One region of the Nocardia sp. NPDC055053 genome, then DNA from elsewhere that is predicted to be linked to it. Evidence: riboswitches for the same ligand, from Rfam matches in the RefSeq annotation. Region 1 holds a riboswitch; each other region holds the start of a gene.

Region 1 (7,427 bases):
GCGGCCGGTGGTGCTGGCGATGAGCTTCAGCGCCCTCGACCCGACCATCGCGCCCCCTGGCGAACATCAGCTATCGCTGTGGGCACAGTGGCACCCCTACGAGCTCGCCGACGGCAGCGACTGGGCGGCACACGCCGAAAGCGAGGCGGATCGGATCATCGCCGAGGTCGACCGGTACGCACCGGGGTTCGCGTCCTCGGTGCGGCAGCGATTCGTGCAGACCCCGGTCGATCTCGAACGGGAGATGGGACTGCGCGGCGGCAATGTCATGCACGTCGAGATGTCGCTCGACCAGATGATGCTGTGGCGGCCGCTGCCCGAGCTGTCGGGTCAGCGGGTACCGGGCGCTCCCGGCCTGTATCTGACCGGCGCGTCCACCCATCCCGGCGGTGGAGTGTCCGGTGCCAGTGGGCGCAGCGCCGCGCGGCTGGTCCTCGGCGATCGGAGGACCCGCCGGTTCTCGTTGCCACGCAGACGATGAGGGCGGGACCGAGCATGCGCGGCGCGACCGACTGCCCGCCACCCACGCAGGCCCACCGCACGCCTGCCTGTCCACGCGCCGTCGACAGGCAGCGCCCGTGATCGGCTCAGATCGATTCGATCGCCTCCGTTGGATCGCTCACCAGTCGGGACGCGGCGCCGCGGCGTTCGGCCAGTGGTTGCGTGCTGATCCACAGCGCGCGCTGCCGACCGCCACCGCGATTCTGCTTGTCCTGGTGCAGATCGCCTATCCGTTGAGTGCGGGCACGATCCGCGATCGGATCACGATTGTCGTCGTGGTCCTCTCGGCGGCGACTGCCCTCCTGCATGCGGCGACGACCCGCGGATGGCGCTGGGCCACCGGGTTCTTCGCCATCGTCTCGGGTCTCGGCCTCACCGCCGAGGTCATCGGTACGGCCACCGGGTTCCCGTTCGGTGACTATGCCTATGCCGTCGACCGGATCGGGCCCGCGCTCGCCGAGGTTCCGCTGGTCGTCCCGCTGGCGTGGACCGGCGGGCTCTACCCGATCTGGATCGTCGCGGGTCTGCTCGTGCACCGGGACGCGAGCATCGGGGCGGCCGTGCGACGCGCCGGGCTGTTCGTCGTCGGTGCGGTCGGCTGGGATCTGTTCCTCGATCCGCAGATGGTGGCCGACGGCCAGTGGACCTGGCGGGTCACCGGCGCGGGGCTGCCCGGTCTCCCGCAGATTCCGTACACCAACTACCTCGGCTGGGCGCTGGTCGCCGCGGTGATGGCGCTGCTGCTCACCGTCCTGGACCGGCAGGTGCCGCCTGCCCGTGACCCGTCGGTGGCGGTCCCGGTGGCCGTGTTCGGGTGGACCTGGCTCGGCTCTACGCTCGCGCACGCGGTCTTCCTCGGACTGCCCGCCTCCGCGGTCTGGGGTTTCCTCGGCCTGGCGCCGCTCGGCATACCGCTCCTGCTGCGCGCCCGATCGCGCGACACAGCCGCGGACCGCACGAGCTGAGGCGCCACGGCCCGGAATCATGGGCGAAATGCCTGTTCGGCACGGGTCGGCGCGACCTGGTGGGCCCGTCGTGTGGGTTCTCGGGCCCGGGCCTGGCACGATGTCAACCGTGCAGCCGAGTCTCGTCGCCGACATGCCCACTCCTTCGCCGCGTCGTCATGGGCCCGCGCGGCGCGTCGCGGCCGTCGCCGTCCTGCTGGCGCTGCTGGTGCCCGCGCTGGCCGGGTGCCTGCGCGTGCAGGTGTCGATGGGCGTGTCGTCCAACGACCGGGTGTCGGGGCGGATCGTCGCCGCCGTCGTCCCGACCGGCGCCGACGACAAGGGTCCGCAGCTGAAGGCGCCCGATGCGCTGGCGGCCAAGGTCCGCGTCGAGAACTACAACCAGGACGGGTACGTCGGCACGCAGGTGTTCTTCGACGACCTGTCCTTCGGCGAGGTCGGCCAGCTCGGCGGCCTGTCGGATCAGACCCAGGGCATGTTCACCCTGGAGTTCCAGCGCAACGGCGACCTGGTGAGCCTCACCGGCCGCGTCGACCTGGAGTCGGTGCCGCCGCAGGGCTCGGACGTGCAGTTCTCCATCGCGTTCCCGGCGCGCGTCGCCAAGACCAACGGCACCCGCGAGGGCGACAGCACCGTGTCGTGGAAGCTGCCCGCCGGTGAGGTCTCGACGCTGCGCGCCGAGGTGAAGTACGCCGACCCGAACACGCGCTCGTTCGCCGGCTGGGCAGGCATCGTCGGCGGCATCACCCTCGCCGTCGCCGCGCTCATCGCCGGCCTGGCCTTCCGCGACCGCAATCCCGGCCCGCCGAACGCGCCGCGCGGTGGTTTCTCGCCACAGGAGATGTGGCGCGAGATCACCAGCCGCAGGCTGGGCCGCTGACATGGGCGCGGCGGTCCGCTACCTGACCTGGGCAGGCACCGGGCTGGCCGCGCTGGGCGCGACCACCGCCGCCTACAACCTGGTCACGTTGCGTACCCTGCCGCGCCGCGTCGCCGGCGTGATCGAACCGGTGACGGTGTGCGTGCCCGCCCGCGACGAAGCCGACCGCCTGCCCGACCTGATCGCCGACCTGCGCGCCCAGACCGGCGTACCGCGCCTGCGGGTGCTCATCCTCGACGACGCCTCCACCGACAACACCTACGAGGCCGCACTCGCCGCGATCGGCGACGACGACCGCTTCAGCGTGCTCCGCTCGGCCGCCCACCCCGCCCCCGGCTGGACCGGCAAGGCCGCCGCCTGCGCCCGCCTCGCCGCCCGCACCGACGCGGCGGCCCTGGTCTTCGTCGACGCCGACGTTCGCCTCGCCCCGCACGCCGTCGCCGCCGCCGTCACCGAATTGCGCAGGCGCGCAGCCGGTCTGGTGTCAGCCTGGCCGGCGCAGGAGGCGGGGACGGCCACCGAGCGCCTGGTCCAGCCCCTGCTCGCGTGGTCGTGGGCCTCGACGCTGCCCCTCGGCCCGGCCAACCACAGCCTGCGCCCGTCGACCGCGGTCGCGTGCGGGCAGTTCCTCGCCGTCGACGCCGAGGCCTACCGCGCCGGCGGCGGTCACGCCGCCGTCGCCGCCAGCGCCACCGAGGACCTCGACCTGGCCAGAGCTCTGCGCCGCGCGGGCCACGGCACCGCCCTGGTGACGGCCGGTCCGGCGGCGCGCACCCGGATGTACACCGGCGCGGGCGAACTCACCAACGGCTACACCCGCTGGCTGTGGTCGGCCTACGGCGGCCGGATCGACGCGGGCGCCGCGATCGGAGCCCTTGCCGCCCTTGCCTATTGGATTCCCCCACTCGCCGCCCTCTGCGGCCGGGGCCGGACCCGCCGCGCGGGCCTGCTCGGCTACCTCGCCGCGGTAGCGGGCCGACTCACCGCCCGCAGCACCGAAACCCGCCGCGCGCCTACCCCCGCCGACATCACCTCAGCGGTAGCCCACCCCCTGGGCATAGCCCACTACCTGACCTTGTGGACGCGATCGCACCACCGCCACCGCACCGGCAGACTGCACTGGAAGCAACGTCCCCTCGTCGCCCCGGAAACCACGACCGCGCAGCGCGCCTGACAGTTTCCGTTCGCGGACACATCCGCACCGAGACCGCGACGCTAAGGGACCTCGGTGATGCCGACGGTCGGGAAGAAGAAGCAGGAGCGGCCCGCGTTGTCGGTGGTACCGAAGACGGCGGCCAGAACGGTGCCGTGGCCGGTGTCGACCGGGACCGCGCGCACGCCGCCGACAGGGATGGCGGTGAACAGGAAGTCGCGGATGGCGGTTTCGGCGAGGGGGCGCAGTTCGACGGGTACCTCGGGCGGGACCGTCGCGCGGACGATGTCGGTGATCGAGCCCATCGAGGCCAGGCCGCCGCGGCCGGTGCTGATGTTGAGCCAGGCCACCTGCATGCCGGAGGTCTTGGTGGTGGCGGTGTCCGGCGACAGGCCGTAGGGCAGGAAGGTGAACATCGTCTGGCCGGATTTCACGGCGGTGAGGTCGAGGCCGGGGATCTGGACGGTGTTCGACGGCCACGGGCCGGGGACCGCACCCGCGACGGCGGGAACGAGGCCGAGGTCGTCACCGGCGCAGTTCGCGGCGACCGTCGGATACAGGAACGGCTGGACGCCGAGCGCTTCGAGGGTGTCGACGACGGTCTGATACGCGCCGAGCAGGTCGCCGGGACCTGCCGCCTGCGCCGCCGGCGCATCCCTGGTTACCTCGGGCGCCGCCGCCGCGGTGGGCGCGGCCAGTAGCAGCGCGGCGGCACAGGCCGCCAGCGTGGTCGGTGTGGTGAAACGACGCGGCTCGGTCACGGCGTACTCCTCATGGACGCGAAGAAATCCGACGCTACTCCCGTACCGGACGCAATCCGCGCAGGTGAGATGACACCGAGCCGTCGGCGCGTCGCACAGTGTGCCCGAGTACGCCGCTGGTTCCAAGCTCTGCGCTCACGCTGATCCTTACCGTTGTGAAGGATCCCGGCAGTGCCACATGCTGATTCGGTACCGGCCCCTGCGGCCGGTCGTACCCATCCAGAGCGACCGAGAGACCTGGCTCGATGACGTCGCAGCAACCCGCCCGCTCCCGGGTGTGGGTGCTTCCGCCGGGTTCGATGGAGGAAGAAAGTGCACCCCGTGATCGGTCCCCGTCATCGTCTCGCCGCCGTCGCCGGCGTCCTCGCCGTCGCCACCTCCGTGGTCGCGTGCGGTAGCGACAGCGCAGGCTCGGGTGGGCAGGCCGGTCCGCCGCAGCCGGGCGGCACGCTGCGGTACGGCCTGTCACAGGCGCCGTCGTGCTCAGATCCGGCGCAGGCGGGCTCGAACCAGTCCATCTACGTCGCTCGTCAGATCGTCGACTCGCTCACCGACCAGGACCCGAAGACCGGCGCGATCACGCCGTGGCTGGCCACGAGCTGGGAGGTCAGCTCCGACGCGAAGGTGTTCACGTTCACGCTCGCCGACGGCGTCACCTTCAGCGACGGCACCCCGCTCACCGCGGACTCGGTGCGCGACACCTTCGACGCGGTCGTGAAGCTCGGTGGCGCGAAGGCGCCGCTCGGCTCGAGTTACCTCACCAACTACGTCGGTACGACCGCGGTCGACAAGCTCACCGCCCGAGTGGAATTCAGCCAGCCCAACGCCCAGTTCCTGCAGGCCTCGTCTACGCCGCAGCTCGGCATCCTGGCCAAGGCGACCAATGGCAAACCGGCCGAGGCCAGGTGCGCGGGCGACAATATCGGCAGCGGGCCGTTCACCTACGCCGGCTACAAGCAGGACGTCTCGGTGACGCTGGCGAAGCGGGCCGGATATCGCTGGGGCTCGGCGGTATTCGGACATGAGGGCGAGGCGTACCTGGACCGGATCGAATTCACCGTCGTCCCCGAATCCGGGGTGCGCACCGGCAGTCTCGTCTCCGGCCAGCTCGACGCGATCAGTGACGCGCTGCCCCAGGACGCGCCGCAGATCGAGGCGGTCGGCGGCCAGGTGCTGTCCACGTCCAACCCCGGCACGCCGTTCGGCCTGCACCCCAACGTGACTCGTGGTCCGCTGCGCGACCCCGCGGTGCGCCAGGCGCTGCTGCCCGCGCTGGACCGCAAGCAGCTCGTCGACACCGTGCTCGGCCCGCAGTTCAAGGTCGCGACCTCGACCCTGGCCTCGGCGACACCCGCCTACGCGGATCTCTCGGCACAGCTGCCCAACGACCCGGCCAAGGCGAAGTCGATCCTCGACCAGGCAGGCTGGGTTCCCGGCGCCGACGGCATCCGGACGAAGAACGGTGAGCGACTGAGCTTCTCGGTGACGTTCAGCCAGGTGTTCGCGGGCAACCAGGCGATCCTGGAGCTGGTGCAGCAGCAGCTTCGCCAGGTGGGCGTCGACCTGACACTGGACCTGGTGTCGCTGCCGGAGTGGACCGCCAAGATGAACTCCAAGGACTACGACTCCACCTACGGCAACTCCACGCGAGCCGACGGCGACATTCTGCGCACGTCCTTCTCCGTCACGGGGCGCAACCTCAACGCGCGCGGGCCGATTCCGGCCCTGGACGAGACCCTGGACAAGCAGCTGGCATCCAACGATCCGGCGGCCCGTGCCGCGTTGATCAAGACCGCGCAGCAGCAGATCCTCGACAACGGCCTCTACATCCCCACCGTCGAGCTGTCGCAGGCGATCGGCGCGGCCGCGGGTACCCAGGATCTGAAGTTCGAGGCCTCGGCCCGGCTGCAGTTCTTCGACACCTGGCTGAGCGGGCGCTGATCATGAGCCGATATGTGGGTTCCCGGGTGCTGCAGGCGATCTGGGTGTTGTGGGCGGCGTTCACGATCTCCTTCGTCGTGCTCTACCTGCTGCCCGCGGATCCGGTGTCGATGGCCGCCGACGGCGGTGGGCCCGGCACGGTTGTCGACAAGGCGGCGATCGCGGAACTGCAGGCTCGCTACGGCCTGGACAAGCCGCTGTGGGAGCAGTATGTGACCGCGCTCGGCAATGCGGTCACCGGTGACCTCGGGCGGTCCATCAACACCGGTCAGCCGGTCACCGAGGCGCTCGGCGACGCCCTGCCCCCGACTCTCGGATTGGCGCTGCTCGCCCTGCTTTTCGCCGCGGTAGGTGGCACGGCACTGGCCTTCGCCGCCACCTACACGCGGCGGCCGTGGCTGCGCAATACGCTCGGTGCCTTACCACCGCTGGCTGTTTCGGTGCCGACGTTCTGGACCGGCCTGATCCTGTTGCAGCTGTTCTCGTTTCGGCTGCACTGGTTTCCGGCCTTCGGCGGGACGGGACTGCGCGGCACCCTGCTGCCCGCGCTCACCCTGGCACTGCCGATCGGTGCGGTGATCGCCCAGGTACTCGCCGCCGGGCTGGAACAGACCTGGCGGCAGCCGTTCACCGAGGTCGCGCTCGCCAAGGGCGCCTCGCGGTGGTGGGTGCAGCGGCGCCACGTCGCCCGGCTGGCCAGCGTGCCGGCGTTCACCATCGCCGGTGTGCTGGTTGGCACCGTGCTGGCCGGGTCGGTGGTGGTGGAATCGGTGTTCGCCCGCGCCGGGGTCGGCAGGCTGACCCAGACCTCCGTGCTCAACCAGGACATCCCCGTCGTGCAGGGCGTGGTGCTGCTGTCGGCGCTGATCTTCGTCGTCGTGAATCTGACGGTCGATCTGCTGTATCCCCTGCTCGATCCGCGGATCACCGGTAACGGGTGGCAGCGCGCGAAGACGAACACCCGGCCCGGTGACAGCACCGAGCTCCCGGACACGAAGGCCGATGTCGCCGCGAAGGCGGTGCACGGTGCCTGACGGCATTCGGCCTCGGGACGCCGCCGGGACCACCATCGATACCGAAGGGAACGACCATGGTTGACCTCCTCGTGCGCCGTGGATCGGTCGCCGACAGCCCCGAAGTGGCCGATCACAGTGCTGTCCGGGCCACCGAGATCGCACGGTGGGTTCGGGCCCATCTGGGCCTGCTGGTCGCGGGTGTGGTGCTCG
Region 2 (7,427 bases), on a different contig from region 1:
CAGCTCGAACGCGACGATCGCGCCCGCGCCCTTGGGCGCGAGCTGCTTGGCCCGCGCGTACCAGGGCGAGGTCTCCAGACCCGCGTAGTACACGGCCTCGACGCCCGGCTGCTCGGCGACGAACTTCGCCACGGCCTCGGCATTGGACACGTGCCGTTCGACCCGCAGGCTCAGCGTCTCGATGCCCTGGGCGATGAGGAACGCGTTGAACGGCGACACCGCCGCACCCAGATCGCGCAGCAGCTGCACGCGGGCCTTCAGCGCGAAGGCGGGCGCGCCCAGGTCGGCGAACACCGCGCCGTGGTAGCTGGGATCGGGCTCGGTGAAACCGGGGAAGCGCGCGTTGCCGTCGGCGTCGCGCACGGTCCAGTCGAAGGTGCCACCGTCGACGATCGCGCCCGCGACCGCGGCGCCGTGCCCGCCCAGGTACTTCGTGGCCGAGTGCACGACGATGTCGGCGCCGTGGGCCAGCGGCTGGATCAGGTACGGAGTCGCGACGGTGTTGTCGACGATCAGCGGGATGCCCGCCTTGTGCGCCACCTCGGCGATGCCGGGGATGTCGAACACGGCGCTGCTCGGGTTGGCGATGGTCTCGCCGTAGAAGGCCTTGGTGTTGGGCCGGATGGCGGCCTGCCACTGCGCCAGGTCGTCGGGATCCTCGACGAAGGAGACCTCGATGCCGAGCTTGGGCAGCGAGTAGTGGAACAGGTTGTACGTGCCGCCGTAGAGGTGCGGGCTCGACACGATGTGGTCACCGGCACTGGCCAGGTTCAGGATCGCGTAGGTCTCGGCGGCCTGGCCCGAGGCCAGCAGCAGCGCCGCGACGCCACCCTCGAGCGCGGCGATGCGCTGCTCGACCGCGTCCTGGGTTGGGTTCATGATCCGGGTGTAGATGTTGCCCGGTTCGGCGAGACCGAACAGCGCGGCGGCGTGGTCGGTGTCGCGGAAGGTGTAGGAGGTGGTCTGGTAGATCGGCAGTGCCCGCGCGTTGGTGCTCGCGTCGGGTGCCTGGCCCGCGTGGATCTGCTTGGTCTCGAAGGACCAGTTCTCGGGCAGGGCAGAGTCGGTCATGAAATGCTCCAGGATTGTTTGCCGGTGTCTCGCGTCAGCTGGGTCGGATCGACGGACAACAACACATGGGGGCCTCCTGCGATGCGCGCTTGCTCTCGACCTTCGAGAGCCCGGTCATCACCCGGAGCACCCCACCGCAGCTGGAGGGTTGCCGACCAGCGAGCCGGGGCTTGGCGCTGGTACTCATGACCTTGCCGTCATGTTAACCGGCCATCGGGTCAGCGCGGAAACTTCCCCCGGTTTCGTCGCCTGGATCACTCCGCCGCCGGTGTGCCGACCCCTGGCGTGTCGCGGTCGGCCGGTGCGCCGCAGACGCGGCGAAGTTCGTGGTAGGCGCGCAGGACGGCGCTCCTGGTCACCCCGGCGGCGGCTTCCGGTGTCGAGCCGAGCAGCTCGTCCTCGATGGCGGCCAGCGACAGGTGACACAGCATCTGCCAGGTGCCCGCGACCATCCGGACCGAGAAGTCGTCCGGCGTGGTCGCCATCCGCTCGGCGAGTTGCGTGCAGACCGCGACGTTCTTCTTCTCCGCGTATTCGAGCGCGCGGGCGTTCACGGCCTGGCTGGTTCGCATGATCCGCTGCATCTGCAGGAACTGGCGCAGGAACCGGATGCCGTCGGCGTCGGCCTCGGCGTCGATGACCTGCAGATAGGCGCCGCACAGCGCCCCGAGTTCGTTGCCGGTGCGCGGTTGCTCGCCGAGCGCGGCGGCGACGGTGACCCCGAAGTCGTCGATCGGGGCGAGCACGATGTCTTCCTTCATCGGGAAGTAGCGGTTGACCGTGCGCGGGGAGACGTCGGCGCCCGCGGCGATCTGCTCGACCGTGGTCGCGTCGAAGCCCTGCGAGTCGCACAGGTTCAGCCCGACCTCGACGATCGCCGCCTTGGTCTGGATCTTCTTGCGTTCGCGCAGGCCCGTCGGCGCGCGGCCGGCCGTGGTCAGGCCTGCCGGTTCGGTCGCCCGGTCCGCGCTGATCGGAGTGGTCGAGTCCAGCATCCCTCCAGATTACCGTCCGGCTCGATTTGTCTGTCCAATCGCGCCAAATGGCGCAGTCAGACATTTTGCTCTTGACGCCAATTGTCTCGTGGTGCCAGGATTGAGCCAGCCTTCGAGTGACTAGGAGTCCGTGGTGACCGGCATCGACATAGACGCGAAACCAACTGAGACACAACAGAGTTCGATGCGATGGTGGGCGCTGGCCGTCCTCGCCTCCGCGCAGTTGATGGTGATCCTCGACGCCACCGTCGTCACGATCGCGCTCCCGTTCGCCCAGAAAGACCTCGGCATCAGCGAGGGCGACAAACAGTGGGCGCTCACCGCCTACACCCTGATCTTCGGCGGCCTGCTGCTGCTCGGCGGGCGGATGGCCGACTACCTCGGCCGCAGGCGCATCTTCCTGATCGGCCTGGTCGGCTTCGCCGCCGCGTCGGCGCTGGCCGGGCTCGCCCAGGACGGGCTGCAGCTGTTCCTCGGGCGCGGCTTGCAGGGCGCGTTCGCGGCGCTGCTCGCGCCATCGGCGCTGTCGCTGTTGTCGGTGACATTCACCGACGTCAAGGAGCGGGCGCGCGCGTTCGCGGTGTTCGCCGGGATCTCGGCGGGTGGTGTCGCGTTCGGGTTGATCGTGGGCGGCGCGCTCACCGAGTACGTGTCGTGGCGCTGGACGCTGCTGATGAACACGCCGGTCGCGATCGTCGCGCTGCTCGGCGCGCTGGCGGTTCTCGTGCGCGATGTGCCGGTGCCGCGGGTCGGCGGTTACGACCTGCCCGGCGCCGTCACCGTGACGCTCGGGCTGGTGTCGATCGTCTACGGATTCAGCCGCGCCGCCGAACACGGCTGGCTGGCTTCGAGCACACTGGGCCTGCTCGGGGCAGGCGCCGCGCTGCTGATCGCCTTCGTCGTCATCGAGGCGCGCTCGGCGAATCCGCTGCTGCCGCTGCGCATTCCGGGGGAGATCAACCGGGGTGGGGCGCTGCTGGCCGCGCTGTTCATCCCGATCGCCATGTTCGCGATGTTCCTGTTCCTGAGCTTCTACTACCAGAACACCCTGGGCTACTCGCCGCTGAAAGCGGGCGTCGCGTTCCTGCCGTTCCCGGTCGGCATCGCGGTCTCGGCGGGTGTCACCAGCGCGCTGATGCCCAAGCTCGGCCCGCGCCCGCTGATGGTGGTCGGCGCGCTGCTCGGCACCGTCGGCCTGCTGTGGCTGGCCCAGCTCGGCTACGGCGACGGGTACGCGCTGAGCGTGCTGCCCGCCCAGCTGCTGATCGCGCTCGGTATGGGGCCGCTGTTCGTCGGCATGCAGGCCGTCGCGCTGCATCAGGTCGACGCCGACGACTCCGGCGTGGCCAGCGCCCTGCTCAATGCGGCCCAGCAGGTCGGCGGCGCGGTCGGCACCGCCCTGCTCACCACGATCTCGGTGCAGGCGGCGAAGAACTACGCGACCGACAATCCGACCGTCGACCACCTCGTCGACCGGGCCTCGATCTACAGCTACGACGTGGCGTTCTATGTCGGCGCCGGCTTCTTCCTCGTCGCCGCGGTGGTGATCGCGGTGATGATCAGGGACAAGCCGGAGAACCTGATCGAAGGCGACGAGCACGCCGCCCGGGTGCCGATCGCCGTCTGAGTTCGGATCACCGGGCCCCGCACGCCGTTTCCGGCGGGCGGGGCCCGTGTGTGCCGGGCGGCGGCACAAGGGCCAGGGCGACCGCAATTCGTTCGCAAGTGGGCGCCAATCGGCCGCGGTCACGCTCTGCTCATGACTATCGAGACCGCCGATGAGGCGAACAACACCGTGGCTGCCGTGCCGCATCCTGTCGACCCGGCGTCGAGCTCCGTCCCGCCGGGGAGCCGGGACCGGGGCAGGGCATTGGTCCTGGCCGTCGGCGCGGCCCTGTGGGCGGCGGGCAACCTCATGCATCCGCTGGAACACGCCGAGTCCTCCGAGCAAGCGCCGACCTGGGCGGCCGCGCATCTCACCTTCGCCGTCGGCGCGGTGCTGATGGCGGTCGGGTTACCCGCGCTGGTTCGGGCCATCCGCCGCCCGGGTGACGAGGGGGCGGGCAAGCTTCTCACCCTCGCGCACGGGTTGCTGTTCGCCGGGCTGGCGGTGGTGATCCCGATCGGGGCCTATCACGAGGTGTTCGTCAGCACCCATCTCGACCACCACACCGCGGCCGAGATCTCCGACGCCTCGGCCGCGGTGCTGGCGCCGCTGTCGCTGGCGTTGCTGATCGGGTTCGTGCTGCTCGCGGTGTACGCGCTGATCCGGCCCGCGGCGGTGTTCGGCCGCTGGTCGGGGGTGCTGATCATCCTGGGCACGCTGTCCATGACGGTCTCGGCCATGCTGCCGGGGGTGCTGCCCGGCGCGGAGGGGTGGTGGATCATCCCCGGAACCGTCGCCCAGGGTCTGGCGATCGGCATCGCGGGGGTGCGTATCGCCCGGTAAATTGACCGTATCGAAGACGAAGGACCGTACGGCGGCACGCCCGCCGTACGCATCGAAGTACTCGGTCCGCTGCGGGTCGAGGTGGGGGAGCGGCCCGCCGATCTGGGTGGACCGCGTCAGCGCGCGCTCCTGGCCCGCCTGGTGCTCGCGGGCGGCGACGTGGTGTCGACCGACCGGCTGATCGACGACCTGTGGGCAGGCGACCCGCCACCCAAGGCCCTCGGCGCCCTCCAGGCCCACATCTCCTACCTGCGCCGCGCCATCGAACCAGGCCGCCCGCCCCGCGCACCCGCCACCGTCCTGATCTCCGAGGCCCCCGGCTACGCGCTGCGCCTCGACCGGTCCGCGGTCGACGCCTGGCACTTCGAACGCCTGCTCGCCGACGGCGACCCCGACCCCGCCCAGCGCTATCGCGTCCTCGGCGACGCACTCGCGTGCTGGCACGGCGAGCCGTACGCTCCCTTCGCGGCAACCCACTGGGTCATCCCGGAAGCCGCCCGCCTCCACGAACTCCGCCGCCTCGCCGTCGAACGCCGCGCCGAAGCGGCCCTTGCCCTCGGTCACCCCGACGAGGCCTTCGCCCTCCTCCACGCACACGTCGCCGATCACCCCGACCGCGAAAACGCCGCCCGCCTCCTGGCCCTCACCCAATACCGCCTCGGCCGCCAACTCGACGCCCTCGCCACCTTGCGCCGGGTCCGCACCTACCTGGACACCGAGTTCGGCGTCCTCCCCGGACCAGCCCTCGGCGCCCTGGAAACCGCGATCCTCACCCACGCACCGGAACTGGATCAGCCCCCGGTACCAGCCGACCCGCCCCGATCGCCCGATTCGACGCGGCCAGAGGCGCCGACACCATCGATCGCCGGCCGACCGAAGTCCGATCCGCCGTTCCCCGACCAGCACTTTGCCGATGCCGCTGATCGGCTGACTGATGTCGGTCGGCTCATCGGCGATGGTGCGAATTCTGCACGGGGCGGTGCCACTCAGCCCGCTGATCGTGCCGCGGGTGCCTCTCGCCCCGCACACGTTCCCCCGCCGGTAGACGGTGCGGCGGCGGATCGGCCCTGGGGCGACGGTAGCCGCGCGGATCTGGCCGGTACGCGATCGCGGTTCATCGGCGCGGCGGTCGGCTATGACATCGAGCGGGCGGCGCTGCTCGCCGAGGCGGCGGAGGTGGTGGCGCACGGGCGGGCCAGGGTGGTGTGGCTGGAAGGTGAAGCGGGCGCGGGCAAGACCACCCAGGCCGAATCGCTGGCAGGCGCACTCGCTGCCGACGGGTGGACCGTCGTGAGCGCGGCGTGCCCCGAAGTCGACGGCGCTCCCGCCGCGTGGGCTTGGATACATCTGCTCGACGGACTCGGCGTGCAGGTGCAGGCAGGCGCGGTATCGCTGCGAGGTGAGCGCGCTGAACAGTCGGCGGCTCCGGGATCTCCGCGAGTCGAGGGCGCGCAGATTGCGATGGCTCCGACGACGGTTGGCCTGGTGTCGGGGTGGGGCGGTGGGCAAGCATCGGCAGGTTCGGTGCCGGATGGGTTTGGGGCACAGGGCTCGGCAGGTTCGGTGCCGGAAGGGTTCGGTGCGAAGGCGGGGCCGTTCGCTATCGCACAGGCGGTGGCTCGGGCATGTGGGCAGCGACTGGCCGACGGGCCTGTGCTGGTGGTTCTCGAAGACGTCCATCGTGCCGACAGCGCTACCTTGCAGATCCTGCGGCAGGTGGTGGCCTGGCTGGCGCAGCGGCCGGTGCTGGTCCTGGTCACCGCCCGGGGGTCCGAGGCCGACGCGGGGGTGCGGGCTACGGCCGCGGCGCTGGCGGCGACGACCGGATGCCGGTTGGAGCTGGGTGGTCTCGATACCGCGGCGGTGCGCGCGATCGCGGCCCGTGCGGGGTTGGGGTCCATCGATGACGACACCGCCGAGCGGTTGCGCGAGCGGACCGGTGGCAATCCGCTGTTCGTCCGCGAAGTCGCCAAACTCGCTGCGGCGGTGGGGGATCTGCATGCCGTACCGGATGGTGTGCGCGATGTGCTGAGCCGCCGGATCGCCCGGCTGCCCGCGGGCGCGGTCCGGGCCTTGCGTCTGGCCGCCGTGTGGGGCGACGATATCGACTTCGACACCCTGCTCGAGCTGACCGCCGAGCCGGAGGAGACACTCATCGACCTGGTCGACACCGTCACGGTCGCCGGCCTCGTCCGGATCGCGGGCACCGATCGAATCACCTTCGCCCACGCGCTGATTCGCGACGCCGTCTACGGCGACATACCCGCCTTGCGTCGGGCCCGCCTGCACTGGTCGGCTCTGGAACTGCTCGAACGCCGCACCGGCACGACCATCGCGGACGTTCACCAGTCTGCCGATCACCGCACCGCACGCCTCGAATCAGGCACCGGCACAGTCGACCTCGACGCCATGGCTCACCACGCCATCGCCGGTGCGGGCACCGCGAACGCCGGCCGGGCCCTCCGCTACGTCCTCGCCGCTGCCCGCAGACGCACCGCCCGCCGCGCCCACCAGGACGCTGAGCCCCTCTGGCGTTCCGCACTCGAATTACACACGCGCGCAGGACATGGCAGCGCCACCGCCTCTCGCGACGACCGCCTCGCCGCGCTGTCGACCCGCTGCGCCCTGATCAACGCCCTCGCCTACGGCGGCAACGACGAACAAGCCCGTATCCTGCGCGTCGACGCCCTGGAAACCGCCCGCACCCTCATACCGCCCACCGACGGCCACGCCGCGTCGGACGGTGCCACCACGAGCTCCGGCACCGACGCCCCGATCATCACCACCGACCCGATCGCCGCCGTCCTCACCTGCTGGCGCGCCCCCACGATCTGGACCAGCCGGGAACGCGGTGCTCCCGACCGTGGCATGCGGGCCGATCTGGCCGCCGCGCTGACGCGCACGACGGCGCC
Region 3 (7,427 bases), on a different contig from region 1:
GCCCACAGCACGCCGTCGTCGCCGGCCTCGACCGCGATGACATCGCCGCACGCGATATCGCGGGCATGAAACGGGATGTTGTCCAGCCGAACCCGGGTTTCGTCGACCCGCACCGCCCACATCCGCTCTGTCCCGAACGAATGCCACCCGGCCGGATCGTCCGGCAGCCGAAACACCACCCGGACGTAGTCGACCTCGCCGCTCTCACCCACCGTCATACCGGAGAGCATGCCAGGGCGCGCCCCTAAATCTGGAACAGGTCAGCACGTAATGCGGCATGCAACGGACGCAGTGCCTCGACCGACTACCCGAAGACGGCCGGTGACGGTGGGAGAAGAGCGGGCGGCGGTTTCCGTGATCAGTCCGAATTTCTCGGGTCGATGGTCGCGCTGTCTCGAAGACCCGGAAATCGCTGCACCCTTGTCGAGGCGAAAGCCAGTGCTGCTCCCACGAATCCGAGCGCGGCGATGACGAGTGCCACGGCGGTGAATCCGTTCCCGGCGACCAGGTTGGCCAGTTGTGGGCCCGCGCTGGCGCCGAGGAACAGGGCGAACGTGTACAGCGCGGTGGCCGCACCCCTGGCGTCACCTGCCTGGGCGGCGATCGCTTGGACGGCTGCGGGGGCGGCAGTGGCCACCGCGGCGACGAAGACGAAAAGCCAGGTACCGACCCAGATTCCACCCAGCGGGATCGCGGTGATTCCGGCCGCAGCACCTGCCGCGGCGAGAGCGCTGATCAAGCGCAGTTCCGGATTGATCGCCGCCAATCTGGTGGCAAGCAGGGGGATCGCGATCATGGCCGGGATCGCGCTGGCCCGTAGTGCGAGCAATGTGGCACCGTCGGCACCGATGCCGGCGGGCGGTGCCAGCTGGATGCCGGTGTAGATGCCGACGAAGGAGCCGAGGACGGCGAGGCAGCTCAGGTAGAGCAGGGTCAGGCGCGGGGTGCGCAGCAGGGTGGCGAACGCGGTGAACACCGTGCTCGCCGATGCCGTGGTCGCGCGCTTGCCCGGCTCGAGGACAGCGTGCAGAACCACCGCCGATAGCCCGAAACCCAGTGCGCCGGTCACGAATACCGCCCGCCACCCGAAGGCGTCGTCCACGAGCTGGGCCAGCACCTGCGCGATCACCCCCGCCCCGAGGAACGAGCTGGTCAGGCAGGTGAGGGCGAAGACACGGCGGGCGGGGGCGATGCGCTCGGCGAGGTAGGCGAAGGCGGCGGGGGCGAAGAAGGACGCGGTGAGTCCCTGGAGGATCCGGGCGGCGAGTCCGGCGCCGAGGGTCGGTGCGGCGATCACGACCAGCGTGGACACCGCTGTCGCGGCGAGGCCGCCCACGATCACGGGGCGGCGGCCCCACCGGTCCGACAGCGGCCCGGTCACCAGGAATCCGGCGCCGTAGGCCAGCCCGAACGCGGTGGTCGTCCAGGTCGCCGCGGCGCGGGAGGTGCCCCACGCCGCGGCGAGATCGCCAAGGACCGGGAGCACCACGTACAGCTGGCCGACGACGAGAATGCCGACGGCGCAGATCGTCGCGACGGTGCGCCCGGTCGGCGCCCAGGTCTCAGTAGTCGCCGGCGAGCTCACGCGCACGTTCCTGTGCCGCGGCGAAGCCGACCTGCGGGTCCTCGGTGAGCACGGTCGGGGCGAAGCGGATCTCGGCGACGTCCTTGACGCCGATGAACCGGAGCCAGTCCTGCACGAACGGGGTGGCGAAGTCGCTGCCGAACTGGATCGGCACGCCCGGCTGGTGCACGCCGCTGGTGTAGACGGTGACGGCGCGCTTGCCGTCGAGCAGACCGCTGTAACCGACCTCGGGATCGAAGCCGAACGCCCACCCGGGCTGGGTGACGATGTCGACGTACTGCTTGAGGATGTAGGGCACCCCGTGGTTCCAGATCGGGATGTTGACGACATAGAGATCGGCGGCGGCGAACCGGTCGAACACCGCGCGCGCCTGCTCCCAGGCGGCGACCTGTTCGGGCGTCTGCTCCGACCCGGTGAACACGGCCAGTTTGGCCGCGGCCGCGTCGGTGCCGAATTCGGGCAGACCCGCGTCGAACAGATCGAGCGTGTCGACCTGCAAGCTGGAATCCTTCGCGGCGAGCGTTTCGATGAAAGTCTGTGCGATGGCGCGAGATTGGCTGAATTCGCCGCGTGCGGAGGCATTGATGTGTAGCAGAGTGGTCATGGGGAATAGCAGTACCGAGGCCGCCGACCCTCGACAATGATTTGTCGCACGCTGCGCTGATCCTCGCCGTGCCTGCCCGGTCATTTGTCTCGAGCTGATCGCAACCAGCCGCGCCACCGATCACCGCAGCTAGAGCCGTATCCGGCTGTCCCGGAACATCATCGAATGCGATCGCACGCGTCGGATCCGTCGCTGACCTGCTGCTACATTTCGACCCACGGTCACGAGTATCAGCAGTTTCGAGCCCCGGCTCGCTGATCGGCAACCCTCGCTTGGCGGTGGGGTGCCCCGGGTGACGACCAGGCGTTCTCGAAAGGAGAGCGCAAGCGCTGAATGCCCGGGTTTCCGTGGCGTCCGGATTCGAAGGAAAATCATCAATGAGCAAGTTCTCGATCGGCTCGCGCCGTCGTTTCAAGATTGTGGCGGGCGCGCTGGCCGCGGTGAGTGTGGCGGCCGCGGTGGTCGGTTGCAGCGACGCGGGCGGTGAATCCGCGAACGGAACTGTGTATTTCGGCGTTTCCGGTCCGCGCACCGGTCCGTCCGCCGAGTACGGCCGGCTGTGGCAGCAGGGCTTCGACCTCGCCCTCGACGAGATCAACGCCGCGGGCGGCATCAATGGCCGCAAGGTCGAATTGAAGTGGGAGGACTCGCAATCCGATCCCAAGCAGACCGTGCCGATCGCCACCAAGTTCGTCGACGACTCCTCGATCATCGCCGAGCTCGGTGACTTCTCCTCGCCCGCCTCGATCGCCGCGTCGCCGATCTACAACCGCGGCAAGCTCGTCCAGTACGGCTTCACCAACTCCGCGGTGGACTTCACCAAGGCGGGTGCCTACTCGTGGAGCCCGTCCATCACCCTCGATGTGTTCCAGGAGCGCAATGCCGAGTGGGTGAGCAAGAAGGCCAAGAAGGTGTCGGTGGTCTATCTCGAAACCGACTGGGGCAAGCAGGCATTCCAGTTCTTCGAGAAGTTCGCCGAGCAGAAGGGCGTCGAGATCGCCTACTCCTCGCCGATCCTGCCCGACTCCACCGATGTGAAGCCGATCCTGATCAAGGGCCGCGAGGCGAACCCGGAGGCGTTCGTGCACCTCGGGTACGGTCCCGACGGCGCGCTGGTGGTCAAGCAGCTGCGTGACGTCGGCTTCACCGGTCAGTTCTTCGGTGGCCAGAACACCCCGCAGTTCATCTCGCTGGCGGGCGCGGCGGCCGAGGGCGACATCGTCAACGGCATCTTCAGCCCGGCCGATCCCGACCCGAAGGTGCAGGACTTCGTCACCAAGTTCCGCGCGAAGTTCAACACCGACCCGGGCGACTTCAACGTCTACGCCTACGACGCCCTGAATGTGGTGGTGCAGGCGGCCAAGAAGGGCGGGGCCACTCGCGAAGGCGTCCTCGATGGCTTGAAGACCGAAACCCGGTTCACCGGAATCGGGCTCGGCACTTTCGCTTTCGATCAGGAGACCCGGCGCCCGAAGGGCGTGACCCCGCGTGAACTGGTGCTGACGGGCGGAAAGTTCGTCCCGACCGGCAATCGCTGATGTTCGACACGCTCGTCGCCGGTGTGGTCCATGGCAATGCGTACGCGCTGCTCGCCGTTGGCATCACCCTCATCTTCGGCGTCACCAATGTCATCAACTTCGCGCACGGTGCCGTCTTCGCGCTCGGGTCGATCCTGGGCTGGTGGCTGATCGCCGAACAGGGCTTGCCGCTGTGGCTGACCATCGTGCTGGTGGTCGCGATCACCGCCGTGGTCGGCATTCTCATCGATGTCCTGGCCGTGCACCCGTTGCGCAAGGCACCCGCCATCGCGGCGCTGCTGGCGACGGTCGCGGCCGGGTTGATCATCGAGAACCTGACCCAGATCGTGTTCGGACCGGACACCAGACCGTTTCCGCAGGTATTGCCAACCAACAACTTCCAGCTCGGCGGTGTCCGTTTCGGCACCTCCGATCTGGTGATGTTCGCGATCACCCTCGCGGTCATGGTCGGGCTGGCCGGATTCCTGCGATTCAGCCGGTACGGCCTTGCCATCCGGGCCACCGCCCAGGACCCGGACGCCGCCGCGCAAATGGGGATCGGGGTGTCGCGCATTCAGGTGCTCGCCTTCGCGATCGCCGCCGGGCTGGGTGGTCTCGCGGGAATCTTTGTCGGCCTGTACAACTCGAACATCTCGCCGACCAGCGGCACCCTCGCCGGGCTCACCGGCTTCGTCGCCGCCACCATCGGCGGTCTCGGCTCGATTCCCGGCGCGGTGATCGGCGGCTTCGCGCTCGGCATTCTGGAGGCGTTCGGGATCTACGTCTTCGGCGACGGCTACCGCGACCTGATCACCTTCGGCGTGCTGGTGGCGTTCCTGATCCTGCGGCCCGGCGGCCTGCTGGCGAAGGTGCCCGCCATCAGCGCCGAACCGCTCACCGGCACGTTCCTCGGTGTCGGCAGGCAGCTCAGGGTGCGGTGGTGGCACGCGGTCGCGGCGTTCGCGGTGGCGGCGCTGATCGTGCCGCTGGTCGCGAACAACTACGCCATCGTGGTTGGCACACAGATCCTCGCCTACGCCATCATCGCGGTCTCGATGACACTGGTGGCTGGCTCGGCGGGACAGCTGGTGATCGGGCAGGCCGGGCCGATCGCGATCGGCGCCTACACCTCGGCGATCCTGACGGTGAATCACGACTGGCCGTTTCTCGCCGCGGCCCTGGCAGGCGGTGTGCTGGCCGCGGTGCTCTCCTCGATCCTGGCCGCGCCGCTGTGGAATCTGAACGGGCACTATGTCGCGATCGCCACGCTCGGCATCGGCATCGTGATCGTCGCGGTGATCCGCAACTGGGAGTCGCTCACCAGGGGCAGCTACGGCATCTTCGGGATTCCGGTGCCGAGCATCCTCGGCCACGAGTTCACCGAGAACATCGAGGTGTTCTGGCTGGAGCTGGTGTTCCTCGCGATCACCCTCGCGGTGGTGGTCGGGGTGCAGCGGTCCCGGCTCGGTACCGCTTTGCGGGCCGTCGGCGCCGACGAGGTCGCGGCCAGGTCATCCGGTATCCCGGTGCGCGACTACAAGGCGCTCGCCTTCGCGATCAGCGCCCTGTTCTCCGGGATCGCGGGCGCGCTGCTGGCCCACCAGTACAGCTATATCGACCCGACCGTGTTCAACCTGCCCATGTCCCTGCTGATCATCACCGTGCTCGTGCTCGGCGGCACCGGATCGCCGTACGGCGCGGTGCTCGGCGCCGCGGTGCTGATCGGTGTCCCCGAGGCGCTGCGGCTGGCGCCGGAGGCACGCATCCTGCTCTACGGCGTGGTGCTGCTGCTGATCATCCGGTTCCGTCCGCAGGGCGTTCTGGTGAGGAGTGAACGTGTCCCCGTCCCCACGTGAGCCCGTGCTCGTGGTCACCGGACTGCGCAAGTCCTTCGGCGGCGTCCGCGCGGTCGACGGCATCGAATTGTCGGTCGCACCCGGCGAATTCGTGTCGATCATCGGGCCCAACGGATCCGGCAAGACGACCACCGTCAACCTCATCTCGGGTGTGCTGCGCCCGGACGAGGGGCGCGTCGAGGTGGCAGGCACTCGGCTGCGGCCCGGCTCGCAGGAGGCAGCGGCGCGTGCAGGCATCGCCAGGACCTTCCAGAACGGCAGGGTGTTCGGGAATCTGACCGTGCGCGAGAACGTCGAGATCGGCTTCCACCCGACGGTCACCGCGGCAAGGCCGTGGCAGTCGCTGGCACGGATCCCGGTCCTGCGCTGGATTCCGCTGCTGGCCGAGACGGTGCTGGCGCTGGTGCCGACCCCGGCGGTGCGCGCGGAACGGCGCGCGACCACCGCTCTCGTGGATACCCAGCTGGCCAGGTTCGCCGAACGACTCGAACCCCGCGCCGAGCACAACGCCTACACCCTGTCCTACGCCAATCGCCGCCGCACCGAGATCGCCAGGGCACTGGCCCTGCGACCCACGGTGCTGCTGCTCGACGAGCCGGCCGCCGGCATGAACCAGACCGAGACCGCCGAGGTCGGGCAGCAACTCGCCGAGCTGAAAGCCGCAGGTCAGACCATCGTGCTCGTGGAGCACAAACTGGAACTGGTGAACGCGCTCTCGGACCGGGTGATCGTGCTCGACGAAGGCCGGATCATCGCCGAGGGCAGCCCGGAACAGATCCAGCGGGACGAGCGCGTCATCGAGGCGTACCTGGGGCGCCGCAGGGCGCGCGCCTCCGCCGCGAACGAGACAGGAGCAGAGAAGGTGACTGTCGGTGCCGAATGACGAGATTGCCACGCCCATCCTGGAATTCGACGAGGTGAGCGTGCACTACGGGCCCTCGCGGGCACTGGACAAGGTGTCGCTGACGGTGCGTCCCGGGGAGATCGTCTCGCTGCTCGGCGGCAATGCCTCCGGCAAGTCGACAACGATGAAAACCGCGCTCGGCCTGCTGCGCCCGAGTTCCGGGGCGGTCCGCATCGACGGTGTCGACGTGAGTACCAGCTCACCCGCGACCCGGATCGAAGCCGGTCTCGCCTCGGTGCCGGAGGCCAGGCGCGTGTTCCCGGCGATGACGGTGGAGGAGAACCTCTACGTCGGCGGCTATATCCGCAAGGAGCGGCGTTCGGTGCTGGCAGCCAGGGCCACCGAACTGTACGAGCACTTCCCGCGCCTGCGCGAGCGCCGCGCCCAGCAGGCGGGCACCCTGTCCGGCGGCGAACAGCAGATGCTCGCCTTCGCCAGGGCGCTGATGAGCAAACCCCGGCCGATCTGCATGGACGAGCCGACCATGGGCCTGTCGCCGCTGTTCGTCGACCGGGTGCTCGACGAGATCGCCCGGCTCAATACCGAATTGGGGCTGGCCATCCTGATCGTGGAACAGCAAGCCGAACTCGCGTTGTCGATCGCGCACACCGGCAATGTGCTGGCCGGCGGCCGGATCGTGTTGCGTGGCACCGCCACCGAACTGCTCGACGATCCCGCCATCCGCGACGCCTACCTGGGGAAGGTACCGGCATGAGCGAAGGTAAGCGGCTGGGGCTGTTCACCCGGCTGGTCCGCTATGACGACGAGCAGAGCGCGGCGAAGGTCTACAGCGATGCGCTGGAACAGATCGGCCTGGCCGAACGGCTCGGCTACGACACCGCCTGGGTCGCACAGCATCACGTCGACCCCGCCGAGGGCGGACTTCCGTCGCCGCTGGTATTCCTCGCCAACGCCGCGGCGCGCTTCGACCGGATCCGGCTCGGCACCGCCATCGTGACTC
Region 4 (7,427 bases), on a different contig from region 1:
CGTACTCGACTCCGCGATAGATCCGGTAGTAGTGGCGGTTGATCTCCTCGCGCGGAGTGCCCGCTGCCGCCAGCTGTTTGATCTCGCCGGTGATGCGCGCGTACTCGCTGCCGTCGTCACCGCGCTCGGTGAGCCAGTGCCGCAGGAACGCGAACATGCTCTTGACGGTGATCAACGTTTCGTCGACATCGAAGAACGCCACGCTCATGCCGACTCCGCCAGGTGCGCGGTGACCGCCTTGGCCGCCTTGGCTCGCTCGATCTGCGCGATGCGGTCGTTGGGCAGCGCGGTGAACTCGATGCGCGAGCCGGCCACGGTCTTGCCGAATTGACGCACCTCGGTCTCGATGACGAACTGCAGCTTGCCGGGATCGTCCACCGAGACCGGCGTGAGCCGGGCGTGCAGGGTCGCGGGCAGCGGGAACAGGAACGAGGTGAACCGCAGGTCCACGTTGTTCCACACGATGTAGAAGTGCTCCTGCGGCCTGCGCACGCCGTATTCGAGTTCGAACGCGGCCAGGAACAGCTGGCGCACCGCCTCGATCACCACGATGCCCTGCACGTGCTCACCGGTCTGATGGTCGAGCAGCAGTTCGTTGTCGCTGTCGAGGCGCAGGTCGGCGCGGAAGACGTTCTCGTTCTCCCTGGTCAGCCCGGCCAACAGCACATTGGAATGCTGGTACTTGTGCACGTGATGGCGGCGGGCCGGTTCGGCGATCTCGCCGACCACCCGCAGCCGGGCCCCGGCGGTCTGCGCGACATGCTCGAGGTAATCGAGATCGTGCCGGGTGATGCCCTGCCCCAGGTGCACCGTCAACTCCCGATCGGTGAGACGGCCGCCGCGCAACAGGGCGACGAGTCCCGACACGGTGTGCACCCGGTCGTCCGCGGAGATTCCGAGAAACCGGTCGGCGACCACGACGAAGGTGGTCGCCACCGTTTCCGGGGCACGGGTGGCGGAGTCGAGTTGGACAACAGACATGGATAGAACCTCCAGAAGGACGCTTATGGCGGGTGGGAACTCCCCGCCATCCGGTCGTCACCCGGAGCACCCCGCCCCCGATGGAGGGTTGCCGCCCAGCAAGCCGGGGCTCGAAGCTGGAACTCGTGACCGTCGAACGAAAATTATTCGGGCGCAGAACTTTTGAACAGTGTTGCGACCAGGTTGCGAAAAATCCGACCACGGGCGGAAGATCCCCTGGTCGACGATGCCTATGCTGTGCGTGACAGTCCGTCACACCCACCGGAGGCACCGTTGCCGAACAATCTCGAAGCCAGCATCGACATCGCCGCAGCGCCGGAGAAGGTGTGGTCGATCCTGGCCGACCTGCGCCGCATGCCCGAGCTCAGCCCGACCACGCTGAAGATGATCGCCGTCGGTGGGGTCCGCGACGGCGCCTACACCGTCAATCTGAACAAGGTCGGCTGGAAGGTGTACCCGACCACCTCGCGCATCGTGAGCTACGAGCCAAGCAAGTCCTTCGCGTTCCGGATGAACGAGAACCGCACGGTGTGGCGCTACGAGCTCCAGCCGACCGCCACCGGCACCCGCGTTGTCGAAACCCGCACCGTCGACCCCGTCAAGGGCGTGCCGGCGTGGCTGCGCGGGACGATCAAGGTCGCCCTCGGTGGTGAGGAGAAGTTCGAGGCCGACCTGGTCGCGGGCATGAACGAAACCCTCAGCAAGGTCAAGGCTGTCGCAGAGCGCTGACCTGCACAAACCCCGAGAGCCCGCCGGATGATCCGGCGGGCTCTCGGCGTTGCCGGACTGTCAGGGCAGGTCTGCGCGGATCTCGTCGAGCGCCTCCGCCGTCCGCGTGAGCAGCGCCGTCACGGTCGCCAGTTCCTCGGCGGTGAACCGCGCCGCGAGATCGCGTTCCACGGCGACCGCGCGCACGTCACCCGCGGCGGTCACCTCGCGGCCCGCCTCGGTCAGCCGGGTCTCGAGCACGTTCTTGTGCCATTCGTGCGGCGTGCGCTCGACCAGGCCACGGTCCTGGAGGTTGGTCAGGACGGTGTTCATGGTCGGTGGCGTGACCCCAGCCAGCCGGGCCAGCGCGGCGGCGGAGATGCCGGGGTTCTCCGCGAGGTGTAGCAGGGCGCTGTACTGCGGGACGGTCAGCCCGGCCGGCTTCAGCGCGGCGGTCTTCGCCGCGATCAGGGACTGCTCGGCGCGCTTGATATACGTGCCGAGCCTCTCGGCGGCGGGCATGGACGTCATGCGTGCATGGTATCCGTCCGTCATCATGTAATGCCCTTGACGATCATTAGAGCTCTAATCTACATTTCTGCCCATCACTTGATGTCTGGCATTACATCACTGAGAGGCTTCATCATGATCAGGACCAGCGCCACCATCGCACTGGCCGTCGCCTGCCTGTCCGCTACGTCGTGCGGAACCGACACCGCGCCGGCGTTGAGCACCGCCTTCGAGCTGCCCGGCGATGCCGTGTATCCCGAGGGCATCGCACTGGACGCTCGCTCCGGCGACAGCTATGTCGGCTCGTTCGCCGACGGCACGGTCTACCGGGCGGCCGCGGGCGCCGAGCGCGCGGAGGTGTTCCTGCCCGCGGGCGCGGACGGCCGCAAGACGGCCAACGGAGTGCGGGTCGACCGGGACGGCAGGCTGTGGGTGATCGATTCGGGCGTGGGAGTCGCGGTGTACGACACCGGTTCCCGCGCGCTGCTGGCCCGGTTCGACGTGCCGGGCGCCGCGCCGCGTTTCGTCAACGATCTCGACTTCGGTGCCGACGGGAGCGGCTATCTGACCGACAGTGTCCGCAATGTCGTCTATCGGGTCACTCCAGACCAGATGGCCTCGGGCCATGGTGAATTGGGGGTCGCCTACGACCTGAGCCCGGTGCTCGGACCGCGCGATGCGAAGACCTTCGAGCTGAACGGGATCGTCGCCGATCAGGCGGGCACGTATCTGCTCGTCGTCGCGATGTCGGCGGGCGAGCTGTACCGGATCGACCTGACCGGCGCCGAGCCGATCCGCAAGGTCGCGCTGACCGGCGGCGACGTGCGCCACGGCGACGGCATGGAACTGCGCGACAACACGCTGTGGGTAGTCCACAACACCGAGAACACTGTCAGCCGCTGGACCGTCACCGACCGCGGTACCGCCGCTACGCGTGATCGCGAATTCCATGATCCCGCACTGAATATCCCCACGACGATGGTGCACTCGGGCGATCGGGCGCTGATCGTGTCGTCACAGTTCGACAAGGGTGGGCCGATGGGTGATGCGGGTTCGCCCGGGACGTTCGTGGTGTCGGCGGTCGACGGGTTCTGAGTCAGGCCCCGTCGACGAATTCCCTGAGGACGGCGACGAATTCGTCCGGCTGCTCGATCTGCGGCGAGTGACCCGCGTGCTCGACGAGGTGGGTGCGCGCGCCGGCCGCGGCGTAGCGGTCCAGGGTGGCCGTGCTGTCGTAGAGGTAGTCGTGCCTGCCGTGCACGGCAAGGACCGGGAGGTCGAGTGCGGCGACCCGCTCGTCGAGCGGATGTGCGGCGAGGTCGTCAGCTCGCGCACCGGCCGCATAGGCGAGACCGCCCGGCACCGCGGTTCGGAAGTCCCGAACCATCGCGTCGGCCAGGCCGGGCGCGGAGGCGTAGCGGAAGCGCGGCGCGAACACGGTCCGGTTGGCCAGCCGGATCACCAGGCCGGGCGTCCAGCGTTGCGCCAGCCGGACCGACCATGGCCGGACCACCCACTTCGCCACGGACGGGATCGCAGCGATGTGATAGTCCGGCGCCTGGCCGACCACTACGACCCGCGCCACCCGCGGCGAGCCGGCGAGTTCGAGAGCGATCTCCGCGCCGAACGAATGACCGACCACAGTCACCTGCGACAGGTCCAGCTCGTCGAGCAGCGCGGCGATCGGAGCGCTGCGCGCGGCAGCCGTGAAGTCACCGGATTCCGCGCCCTGATCGTGGACATCCACCCGGATCACGCGGTGGTCGCCGGTCAGCCGTTCGGCGACCGCCGCGAACCAGTCGACCGAACCGGGTATGCCGTGCACGAACACGATCACCGGGCCGGTGCGCGAGCCTTCGTCCAGAAATAGCACCTGTCCAGACTATCGAGACCGTTCGGTTCGTCTGCCGCGCCGGGGCGGTGCGTTATGCCCCGGACACGACGAAGGCCCGCACCATGTCGGTACAGGCCTTCGTCGTATTCGATTGCGCCGCACAGATACTCGCGGCCGCCGGACCAGGCGGTCAGACCAGGCCGAACCAGTCGAGGCGGTCGAGCCACTTCTCGCCCGCCTTGCCGAAGAGCCTGCCCACGGAGCTGCCTGCGAAGCCGGCGGCGAACGCGCGGGTCTGCTGGCGGCGGCCGGCGGCCTGGACCTCCCGGAGCAGCCGGGTGGCGTCCTCGGCGGCCTGGAGCATGCGGGCCACATCCTCGGCGGTGACCGGCGGAGCGGGGGGCGGGGGTGTGGTGGCGCCGCTGGCGTTGTCGGTCATGAAGGTCCTTCCACGAGTACCGATCTGCCTATCGATGGCCACTGTACCCGTGTGCACACGTTGCACAAGAACCGACTGTGCTCAAACGTGTTCAAACGTATGCACACGAACTGACCGACGCGAAAAGAGCCGCCGGCGATTTCTCGCCCGGCGGCTCTTTCTCAGATCTCCGGTCGATCGCTCCGGGTGGTAGGCGCACTCGGAACCTCGGCCAGGGTGGTTCAAATATTGATACGAATATCAGTTCGTTGTCGCGGAGGCCTTGACCGACGACTTGGCCTTCGCGGCCGAATCATCGACGTCGGCCACCGCGGAAGGTACGGCGTCGTCAGCGCGAAGCTCCGCGGCGGCGGCGAGTAGCCGAGCACGCTCAGCCGCTATGCGACGCTCGATCTCCTCCGGATCGAGAAGTCTGCGAATGCCGTCGGAGAGGAGTTCGCGCGAGAGCTCCGCGACGCTCTGGTTGCGGATGGCCGCGAGGCTGGTCAACAGCTCGTGGTCGCGCGGGCTGATCCGCACTGTGAAGGTCATATTGGCCATGGCTCATCTCCTGGTTGTCGGTCGTGGCATCCGCTCCTCGCCCACCCTGATTCCGACAGGGTGGGCGAGGGTGCGACCCCTCGCGATGCGATGCCAACTACTACTGGACGTCGGTGTTCATTAGTGAACGGGTGAATCATATCGAACCGGAGCGCACCGTGTGTGTTCATATTCCTTAACACACAGTGTAGGCATTCGTGCTCGCGCAGGATAGTAAAAAACCTCTGAGGACACCGGCGTGTCGGGGAACCTGTCGGATGCGCGAGTTGCGAAGCGGTTCATGTCGAGTCGATGAACACATCTGCACCGTGTGGCAGTATCGTGGTCTCTCAGCCTGGCCTATCCGCCAGGCGCTCCGAACCACGCGAAGAGTGAGGAGGCTGAGGTCTCAGATGAGTGCCAGCAACACGACGCCGGGAGACCGGCCCGAACTCGTCTACGAAGTAGAGCTCGTAGTCGATCCGACGGTTCCCGATCTGGATTCCACGATCCGCCGTGCCGCTGATCCGGTCAAGTTCTACGCCGAGTTGCAGCGGTGCAGTGGCGACTCGTACATGCGGGACCGCCTGACAGCCATCGTGGCCTGCGACATCCTCGCCGGGCCCGCGGGCAGCCACTGGCTCGAAGACCCCGAGGTCACCGCCGTGCTACGCAGATGCGCCGCCGATTGGCTTGCCCGACAGGCGGATCGGCTGCACGAGTGGAGCGTGGTCGTGCGCCTCGTCGACGACCACGTCGACGACCGGATGGTCGACCTGTCCGGCCGGGTCGACAATCCCCTGCAGCTGTTCTCCACACTGCGCAAGACCAACATCCTCGAGGTGCTGGACCCGGGCGCGATCACGGCGCTGTTCATGTGCGAATTCATGAAGAGCGTCAGCACCGACCCCGCGGCCTACCCCTCGCCGGAGCATCGGTCCGAGATCCTGACCTACCTCGCCACCGACGGCTATACCGACCTACGCAACGCGATCGAGGAGATCCTGCGCACCAGCGACGACAACCTGTCCGACGACGGCGACCTGTCCGACCCCGACGACGTGGTCCCGATCGCCTGACCTGCCAGGCCGCGTACCGCATCGACTCGCGGGACCGCGGAACCGGTTGGCGACGCGGGGAAGCGTTGGTGGCCAACAGGTGCTCCGCACAGCGACGTCCGGCCGCCTGCCATACGCACCGAGGCGACGAAGTCGAGCATCGGCATGGTCAGACCTCCATACTTTCCCGTATGGAATTGACCATACGGTAGCGTATGCGAATGCCGCGAGAGGAGAACGCGAAGTCCGCCGGGCGCAGGCTCACCGCCGACGACTGGGCGCAGGCCGCGCTGGACGCCCTCGGCGAAGGCGGGCTGGCCGCGGTGGCGGTCGAACCGCTGGCGAAACGGCTCGGGGCGACCAAGGGCAGCTTCTACTGGCATTTCAAGGATCGCGCCGCGCTCGTCGAGGCTGTGCTCGCGCGGTGGGAGCAGCGCGGGACGCAGGATGTCATCGACGAGCTGGATCAATTGCCAGGGCCCGCTGAACGTTTGCGGCAGCTGTTCACCCATGTCATCGAGTACGCCGCGCACGGCAGGGAAGATCTCGCGCTGCTCGCCTCGGTGGATCAGCCCGCCGTCGCCGCGGCGATGAGCCGGGTCGCCGAACGCCGGATCGACTATGTCGCCGCGCAATTGCGGCTGCTCGGGGTGCCCGATCCGCAGGCCTACACTCGCGCGAGCGTGGCCGTCAGCATCTATCACGGGTTCAATCAGCTGGCCAGGATCGCGCCGCAGACCCTGCCCGCCACCGACGAACTGGTGGACGCCGTGGTCTCCCGGCTGCTCGATCCGCAGCGCTGAATCAGTCCCCTCTACAGCGGCTTTCACCCCGCGTAGCAGCCGATTCCGGAATGGCCGCTATCATTATTCACCCACCAGTGGCGGTAATCGGCCTCGTCGAATACGCTTCGCCGCGGATGTAAGACGCCTCATGGAGGGACGAGTGATCACTCCGAACAGTCCGGAGGACGTAGCCGAAGTCCGGCATAGGGTGCCGTTGACGCAGCTGATACACCTGATGTCGGAGTATCAGCACCTCGGCGCGCACCGTGACACGTTCCTCGCCATGCCCGCCGACGACACCTTCGTCCGCGGCTGCGGCATCATCGGGGGCACCTTCGCCACCATCGGCGTCATCTGCGGCGCCGTCGGCGCCTGGCAGGGTGGTGTCGCCCTGCTGGTGATCGCCGCGCTCCCGGTCCTGCTGGCCTTCCGTCGTGGAATCCTCAACCGGCAGAACCGCGCCGCCCGCATCGACCTGTTCGACCACGGCGTCACCGTCTACCGCTCCGGCCAGCGGGTCGCCGGATTCCGCTGGGACAGCACCGAAGTGCGCCAGCAGATGATCCCCTTCCACGACACCACGGCGGTGTCCT

The links. A riboswitch is a leader RNA that binds a small molecule or an ion and turns the genes downstream of it on or off. The one in region 1 is predicted to bind S-adenosylmethionine.
Region 2: it holds a riboswitch for S-adenosylmethionine, as region 1 does, so the genes downstream of both, ACWF82_RS26810 (bifunctional o-acetylhomoserine/o-acetylserine sulfhydrylase) here and ACWF82_RS26195 (ABC transporter substrate-binding protein) in region 1, are expected to answer to the same signal.
Region 3: it holds a riboswitch for S-adenosylmethionine, as region 1 does, so the genes downstream of both, ACWF82_RS29870 (ABC transporter substrate-binding protein) here and ACWF82_RS26195 (ABC transporter substrate-binding protein) in region 1, are expected to answer to the same signal.
Region 4: it holds a riboswitch for S-adenosylmethionine, as region 1 does, so the genes downstream of both, ACWF82_RS29905 (AfsA-related hotdog domain-containing protein) here and ACWF82_RS26195 (ABC transporter substrate-binding protein) in region 1, are expected to answer to the same signal.

The regions. Positions count from the first base shown of each region.
Region 1 is NZ_JBSGVD010000031.1:2,901-10,327, forward strand. Features, by position in the region: gene ACWF82_RS26170 (phytoene desaturase family protein) at 1-481, shown strand, start outside; gene ACWF82_RS26175 (carotenoid biosynthesis protein) at 660-1,466, shown strand; gene ACWF82_RS26180 (LppM family (lipo)protein) at 1,600-2,346, shown strand; gene ACWF82_RS26185 (glycosyltransferase) at 2,348-3,520, shown strand; gene ACWF82_RS26190 (hypothetical protein) at 3,562-4,260, opposite strand; SAM riboswitch class I at 4,473-4,566, shown strand; gene ACWF82_RS26195 (ABC transporter substrate-binding protein) at 4,582-6,201, shown strand; gene ACWF82_RS26200 (ABC transporter permease) at 6,204-7,235, shown strand; gene ACWF82_RS26205 (ABC transporter permease) at 7,292-7,427, shown strand, end outside.
Region 2 is NZ_JBSGVD010000032.1:51,968-59,394, reverse strand. Features, by position in the region: gene ACWF82_RS26810 (bifunctional o-acetylhomoserine/o-acetylserine sulfhydrylase) at 1-1,071, opposite strand, end outside; SAM riboswitch class IV at 1,152-1,262, opposite strand; gene ACWF82_RS26805 (TetR family transcriptional regulator) at 1,326-2,066, opposite strand; gene ACWF82_RS26800 (MFS transporter) at 2,200-3,693, shown strand; gene ACWF82_RS26795 (hypothetical protein) at 3,826-4,515, shown strand; gene ACWF82_RS26790 (BTAD domain-containing putative transcriptional regulator) at 4,597-7,427, shown strand, end outside.
Region 3 is NZ_JBSGVD010000042.1:20,448-27,874, reverse strand. Features, by position in the region: gene ACWF82_RS29885 (DUF4265 domain-containing protein) at 1-218, opposite strand, end outside; gene ACWF82_RS29880 (MFS transporter) at 359-1,585, opposite strand; gene ACWF82_RS29875 (FMN-dependent NADH-azoreductase) at 1,563-2,189, opposite strand; SAM riboswitch class IV at 2,409-2,524, shown strand; gene ACWF82_RS29870 (ABC transporter substrate-binding protein) at 2,567-3,727, shown strand; gene ACWF82_RS29865 (ABC transporter permease) at 3,727-5,562, shown strand; gene ACWF82_RS29860 (ABC transporter ATP-binding protein) at 5,543-6,445, shown strand; gene ACWF82_RS29855 (ABC transporter ATP-binding protein) at 6,435-7,181, shown strand; gene ACWF82_RS29850 (LLM class flavin-dependent oxidoreductase) at 7,178-7,427, shown strand, end outside.
Region 4 is NZ_JBSGVD010000042.1:30,814-38,240, forward strand. Features, by position in the region: gene ACWF82_RS29900 (HAD family hydrolase) at 1-208, opposite strand, end outside; gene ACWF82_RS29905 (AfsA-related hotdog domain-containing protein) at 205-981, opposite strand; SAM riboswitch class IV at 996-1,112, opposite strand; gene ACWF82_RS29910 (SRPBCC family protein) at 1,255-1,710, shown strand; gene ACWF82_RS29915 (MarR family winged helix-turn-helix transcriptional regulator) at 1,771-2,220, opposite strand; gene ACWF82_RS29920 (SMP-30/gluconolactonase/LRE family protein) at 2,335-3,294, shown strand; gene ACWF82_RS29925 (alpha/beta fold hydrolase) at 3,296-4,072, opposite strand; gene ACWF82_RS29930 (hypothetical protein) at 4,224-4,472, opposite strand; gene ACWF82_RS29935 (hypothetical protein) at 4,713-5,012, opposite strand; gene ACWF82_RS29940 (hypothetical protein) at 5,405-6,070, shown strand; gene ACWF82_RS29945 (TetR/AcrR family transcriptional regulator) at 6,271-6,852, shown strand; gene ACWF82_RS29950 (DUF6585 family protein) at 7,043-7,427, shown strand, end outside.